Desulforapulum autotrophicum HRM2: one gene and its partner. The protein of the gene in region 1 interacts with the protein of each later gene in a pairwise test. Links are inferred from orthologs where the notes say so. Each region holds a gene or a part of one and is shown on either strand. Other genes may lie near its edges. The genes, in order: mrdA and HRM2_RS05340.

Region 1 (3,185 bases):
TGGCTATTTTTGATTGAATAATATGGTAGCCGGCACCAAGGGGATCCCGATCCGGATTCAAAAAAGTAAGAATTCTGGCTTTCTGGTAGTCCTTTAACACAAACCACACCAGGGGGACAGCTGCGGCACCAAGGAGCGCACAGGTCAGAAACACCCTTTTTTGAACCCTTACGAACAGGGTAAGACAGGCAACCAGAAAAAGCAGCAGCAGGGCTGTTCCAAGATCGGGTTGTTTTACGATAAGAAGAAAAGGAAGTGATAAAACAAACAACGGTTTCACAAGGTCACGAAAGCCCAGCCCTTGCTCGGTAACAATACCCGAATATACGGACGAAATCATGATAATAAGAGAAACCTTCATGAGCTCGGACGGCTGCATGGTAAAAGGTCCAAGGGCCAACCACCTGCGTGATCCACCCACATTTTTTCCAAAGAAAAGGACCATGACAAGAAGGAGCACGCAGACGCAGTAAATGGCAACACTTGCCTTGTCCAGATATTTGTAATGCACCAGAAGTGAGGCAAACATGATGGCGAACCCGGCCCCCATCCAGACGACCTGCTTTTTAAAAAGCACATGGGTTTCGCCCACCCCTCCTGCGGTGACGGCACTGTAAAGCACAATAAGACCAACCGCTGAGACCAGAAGCGTAAGAATCAGCAGCCCCCAGTCAAAGCACTCCACCAACCGCCGGTCAAACATGATCCTCCTCCCCAGCCTGTTTTGTCGTCTCGATTATGCCTTTTTCTTCAAGATATGCCCTGACAATGGCCCCAGCCACAGGAGCCGCAGTTGATGATCCATGCTCACCATGTTCGATGAGGATGGAAAGGGCAATCATTGGATTTTCAGCAGGCGCGTAGCAGACAAACCAGGCATGGTCCCTTAAACGGTAATCCAGTTGCCCGTCATTATCCCTGTCTTTTTTCTTCAGGCTGAACACCTGGGCTGTACCGGTTTTTCCTGCAATTTCAACCCCTTTTATCCGAATCCCCCTGGCCGTTCCGCGATCGCCTTGAACCACATCAAGCAGGCCCTTTCTTACAATATCCAGGGTCTTTTTTCCAGCGGGAAGTCCGCCGGTTATCTCTGGTTTCTTTATCTCAATTATTTCGTTATCGGTTGTCTTGATCGCCTTTAGAATCCTGGGTCGATAAAGGGTTCCCCCATTGCCGATGGCTGCTGTAAACACGGCCATCTGCAGGGGAGTAACCAGATCAAACCCCTGGCCGATGGCTATGGACAGGGTCTCCCCCGGCTGCCACGCCACCCCGTACCGTCGTTTTTTCCAGACGGATGTGGGAATCAGACCGGGGCGTTCATGTTCAAGCTCAATCCCGGTGACTTTTCCAAGGCCGCAACCGTTGGCATACTGGGCCAGTGTATCCACCCCAAGGGCCTCACCAACTTTATAGAAATAGATATCGCAGGATTTTTCAATGGCGCCAAGCAGATCGAGCTCACCATGGCCCCACCGTTTCCAGCAGCGATAAATCCGGTTGCCGAATTTGTACTGACCCGAACAATAATGTCGGGTATTGAGATCAACCACACCCTCCTCAAGACCGGCTATGGCTGTGAGAATCTTATAGGTTGAGGCAGGCGGATACTCTCCCTGAATACACTTGTTGGACATGGGTCGGTCCGGGTCAGCCAGGAGTTTTTTCCATTTTTTACTCGATATCCCGCCAATGAAGTCATTCTGGTCAAACGAAGGGCTACTGGCCATGACAAGAATATCCCCATTGGAAGGATCCATTGCCACAACGGCTCCGGCCTTGTCCTGAAGCATGTTTTCTGCGATCTGCTGAAGTTTGTTGTCAATGGTAAGAAAGATATTTTTTCCTGGAACCGAATCAACGGTATTGATGACCCTCACCAGGCGTCCGCTGGCGTCCACCTCAACCTGGCGTCCACCCCTTTGCCCCCTCAGGTGATCTTCAAAAACCTTTTCAGCGCCAGAACGGCCAATACTGTCCCCTCCCCTGACACCTGGGTATTTTCCGGTTTCAAGTTCATCACAATTGATCTGGCCCAGGTAGCCCAGCAAATGGGCTGAACTCTTGTTGAAAATATAGTTTCTCCTGGGTTCAACAGAAACCAGGACTCCGGGAAGGTCAAAGCTGTGGGCCTCGACAACGGCTAACTGATCCCGGGTGATGCCCTTTTCAAGAAGAATCGGCGTATACTTTGACAGCCCTTTGCTTGCGTCAATCCTTGCCTTCATCTCTACAACGGGAATCTGGGTAAAATCGGAAAGTATCTCAAGGGTCTGGTCTACGGGAACGGCATCTTTGGGTACAATGGATAGGTCAAACGAGGGGCGATTGTCCACGAGTAAAACCCCGTTCCGGTCATAAATAAGCCCCCTTGACGCTTCAACGCTTTTCAAACGGATGCAGTTGTTTTTGGACAGCCTGCGAAAATCTTCACCCTGGATAACCTGGAGGTAAAAAAGTCTTGCCCCAAGAACGGCAAAGGCAATGAGCATAAAAAGCGCGCCACCCATGAGCCTTCGTTTCAACCAGTCCCTGTCACACCCCTTCATGATCAAATTAAACCTACCCCGTTACCCACGATCAAAGTGTTGCTGGGTTATTTTTTTTGCAGCCACCAGAATTATTCTTTCAAATTCGTCAACAACCAAAAGCAAAAGGGGAACAAACACCAGGCCCCATGCCACCTGCTTTGCCATAATTTCCAGGTCCGTAAAATAAACAACATCAACCCGACCTCCCATGACAAGAACAAAAACAAGGAACGCGTTTTCCACGACCACGGCAACGGCACTCATGCACACAAGGAACACGATATTCTCCATGTGAACAAGTGACTTAAGGCTTCGAACCAGAATAAAAATCCAGACATAGACTGAGACATAGAGGCCAAACGGCCCACCTGAAACGCTGTCCATGACACACCCCATCAGGAAGACTGCTGCTGCTGTTCCAATATGCGAAAACTTCAGGCTCAGGGAGAGCACAATGACAAGAATCAGGTCAAACGCCTGGCTGAATATTGAGAAACCGCGCAAAGTTGATGTCTGGACAATAAAAAAGGCAAGAAACAGACAAAGGTAAAAAACGACCCGTATCATCTGGAAACATCATCCATCGGTGGGGAGGCAGCGTCCTGGGACATGGGATCCTTGACAGAGACAAGGACCTCTTCAAGAGTATCAAAA
Region 2 (3,372 bases), 2.8 Mb from region 1 along the record:
GCCCTTTTGTTCAACCTTGAGAAGTACGGTATCGTTGTCGCAGTCAATTCTGATCTCCTTGACAACCTGCACATGGCCCGAGGTTTCTCCTTTTTTCCAGAGGGATTGCCTTGATCTGGAAAAGTAGGTTGCCATGCCTGATTCAAGGGTTTTGTTCCAGGCAGCTTCATTCATGTAAGCAAGCATGAGTACCTCGCCGGTTTCATGATCCTGGGCAATGGCAGGAATCAGACCGCCTGTTTTGTTAAAGTCAAGTTCAACCATTATGGAGGTGCCCCCTTCTAAATTATTTTAAAACTTAGATACTTATCCTTTTATCTGGGGGATGTCAAACAGTTTTTCAGTCCAGGCTTGCCTTGAACGGGGTTATCTGTTAATAAGGTGCAGTCTGTAAATGGTACGCATAATTTAAATTATCAACAGGTTGGCATGACAAAAAAGAAAAGCAAGGCTCAGATTTTAAAGCGCCGGGAAAAGAAAACAGAGAGGGGGGTCGCCTTCACCCTTTTAAAATGGACCCTGGTATTCTTCTGTGGCTCTGGAATCATTGCAGCAGCAGGACTCTCAGGACTCTATTTCTATATCAGCCGTGATCTGCCAAAGATCATTTCCCTCAAGGATTATACCCCTCCCATTGTTACCAGTGTGTTTTCAGACGACGGCAGGAAGATCGGTGAATTTTACAATGAGCGACGGATCGTTATTCCCCTGTCAGAAATGCCCGATAATCTGAAGAATGCCGTTGTTGCAGCTGAAGATTCAAGGTTCAGGGAGCATCCCGGGATTGATCTGCTCAGTATCTTCAGGGCCTTTGTAAAAAACCTGAAAGCCGGTGCCATTGTCCAGGGGGGGAGCACCATCACCCAGCAGGTGACCAAATCTTTTTTTCTGACACCGGCCAGGACCTATGAGCGTAAGCTCAAGGAGGCCATTCTTGCCTATCGCATTGATCAGACCTTTACCAAGGATGAAATCCTCTACCTTTATCTGAATCAAATTTATCTTGGCCATGGGGCCTATGGGGTGGAGGCGGCCAGTGAAAACTACTTTGGGAAACATGCACGGGAGATGAACCTTGCCGAGTGTTCCCTGCTTGCCGGTTTGCCCCAGGCCCCGAGTCGCTACTCCCCGTTCCGTAATCCCGAGCTTGCCCGCCAGCGGCAGATTTATGTGCTCAATCGCATGAAGGCGGATGGTTACATTACTAACCTTGAGGCTACGGACGCCATCAATACTGTTCTTGACATTAAACCCAGGAAAAACTGGTTTATTGAACGGGTTCCCTGCTACACAGAGCATGTCAGGCGTTATGTGGAGGAAAAATACGGCAGGGACGTCCTTTATACCCAGGGTTTGAAGATTTACACGGCCGTGAACATCGAGTTGCAGAAAATTGCCCGTCAAGAGGTGGTCAAGGGGGTAAGGGAACTTGACCGCCGTCAGGGGTATCGGGGAGTGGTCAAGCACCTTGCAGGCCTTGAGGTCGAGGCCTTTTGTGCACAAGTGGCCACAACCATGGACGTTGATTCTGTGGAGCCGGGGGTTGTTTACCAGGCAGTTGTCACGGCAGTGAACGACAGGGAAGCTGTGGTTCGGGTGGGTAACGTCACGGGTGTTATTCCCGCGGAGGATATTACCTGGGCAAGGCATCCCGACGTGGAGAAGGCCTATTGGGCGGACAAGGTGGATTCGCCGAAAAAGGTGTTTGATACAGGGGATGTCGTGCTGGTTAAAGCTGTTTCACCGGGGGAGAAAAAGGCCCTTCGTTTCACCCTGGAGCAGACGCCCCTTGTTGAGGCTGCTCTTTTGAGCATTGAGGCCGAAACCGGTCAGGTCAAGGCCATGATCGGGGGCAGGGATTATCTGGACAGCCAGTTCAATCGAGCCATCCAGTCCAGGCGCCAGCCGGGAAGTGCTTTTAAGCCGGTGATCTTTGCCGCAGCCCTTGACAAGGGGTATACCCCGGCAACCGTCATCATCGACAGCCCCGTTGTCTTTAAGGATCATACCCGTAATTTTGTGTGGAAGCCCCACAACTACAAGGAGAAGTTCTATGGTCCGACCTTGATGCGTGAGGCCCTGATAAAATCTCGAAATGTGGTCACTGTAAAGATTCTCCAGGACATCGGCATTGATTATGTGATTAACTACGCCAGAAAGCTTGGGGTTACGGCCAAAATCAACCGGGATTTGTCAATTTCCCTGGGTTCTTCGGGCATGTCCCTTGTGGAACTTGTCAATGTTTATTCGGTTTTTTCCAACCTGGGTTACAGGATTGACCCGGTGTTTATTACGCGGATCGAAGACCGGTTCGGCAAGGTGATTGAATCTTCGGAGCTCAAGCGGGAAAAGATCATGGACATGACCACGGCCTACATGATGACCAGTATGCTGGAGAGCGTTGTAAAGTCGGGGACAGGCTGGCGGGTAAAGGCTTTAGACCGCCCTGCCGCAGGTAAGACAGGAACGACAAATAATTTACACGATGCCTGGTTCATGGGATATACCCCAAGGTACACCACGGGTGTGTGGGTGGGGTTTGACAATGAACGATCCCTTGGAAATGGAGAAACCGGTTCCAGGGCAGCAAGTCCCATCTGGCTGGGATATATGAAAGGAGCCCTTGAGGGGCGTCCGGTTCGTACCTTTAATGTTCCCGAGGGCATTGTTTTTGTGAAGATAGATGCAAAGACAGGACTTTTGCCCAGTGGCGCATCCCAGGAGACGCTGTTTGAATGCTTTAAGGACGGAACCGCTCCCACCATGAAAACACCAGAACCAGGGATAGCAACAGATACCGACGATCTTTACAAATTTGGAATCTGAGGGCTACACCGTCCGGGACGATTCACAACAAGTCGACCAGGGGTAACCAGAGGGTCTGCCGCTATTTCTATTTCGGCCTTGGTGTAGCGGGCCCTGAGGATTTTCAGGTTATGGTTTTTGTCGCCCCTGAGTTGTGATTCTGTAACCGGATGGACCTTGAGGATGATGGTGCTTTTTTCGGTGGGGCCGTGTTTTAAGTCTGTGATCTGGTCGAGCATTTCAATGGCACGGTTGAGCATGCGTCTGGAAAAGACCAGATGGCCAAAGGCCGGGTGCCATGGACCGGCCACCATTACATCGCTGTCCTGGAGAAGATCCGATGTCTGGAGTCCCATGCGGATTACGGGAATTTTTTTGTCCTCAAAGATTTCATGGAGGAACGCCACAAGGGTTACGCAATCGTCAAGGGCCATGGGGGTGTACTCGCCCCGGGCGTACCAATGGTGAACAAGGCTGTTCTTCAGCACCAGGAGGGGATAGATCCGTACAAAGGCAGGTTTAAGATCAGCGATTACCCTGGCCGTTTCAATGGCCTTATCAGGGGTG

Evidence for each region.
Region 2: the proteins of mrdA (region 1) and HRM2_RS05340 interact in binary tests that used the Escherichia coli proteins (3 or more experiments, as listed by UniProt). The link is inferred for Desulforapulum autotrophicum HRM2 from one-to-one orthologs.

Annotation. Positions count from the first base shown.
Region 1 is NC_012108.1:3,985,260-3,988,444, forward strand. What follows is about bases 123-2,985. They hold mrdA (penicillin-binding protein 2), read right to left. Parts: upstream 2,550-2,985; coding sequence 696-2,549; downstream 123-695. Other genes in these bases: rodA (rod shape-determining protein RodA), read right to left, coding at 123-703; HRM2_RS17405 (hypothetical protein), read right to left, coding at 2,571-2,985. In the rest of the region: more of rodA, read right to left, coding at 1-122; more of HRM2_RS17405, read right to left, coding at 2,986-3,098; rod shape-determining protein MreC, read right to left, coding at 3,095-3,185. UniProt on the Escherichia coli protein: Catalyzes cross-linking of the peptidoglycan cell wall. Responsible for the determination of the rod shape of the cell. Is probably required for lateral peptidoglycan synthesis and maintenance of the correct diameter during lateral and centripetal growth.
Region 2 is NC_012108.1:1,230,258-1,233,629, forward strand. What follows is about bases 78-3,127. They hold HRM2_RS05340 (penicillin-binding protein 1A), read left to right. Parts: upstream 78-429; coding sequence 430-2,826; downstream 2,827-3,127. Other genes in these bases: hisI (phosphoribosyl-AMP cyclohydrolase), read right to left, coding at 78-264; HRM2_RS05345 (elongator complex protein 3), read right to left, coding at 2,808-3,127. Outside these bases: more of hisI, read right to left, coding at 1-77; more of HRM2_RS05345, read right to left, coding at 3,128-3,372. UniProt on the Escherichia coli protein: Cell wall formation. Synthesis of cross-linked peptidoglycan from the lipid intermediates.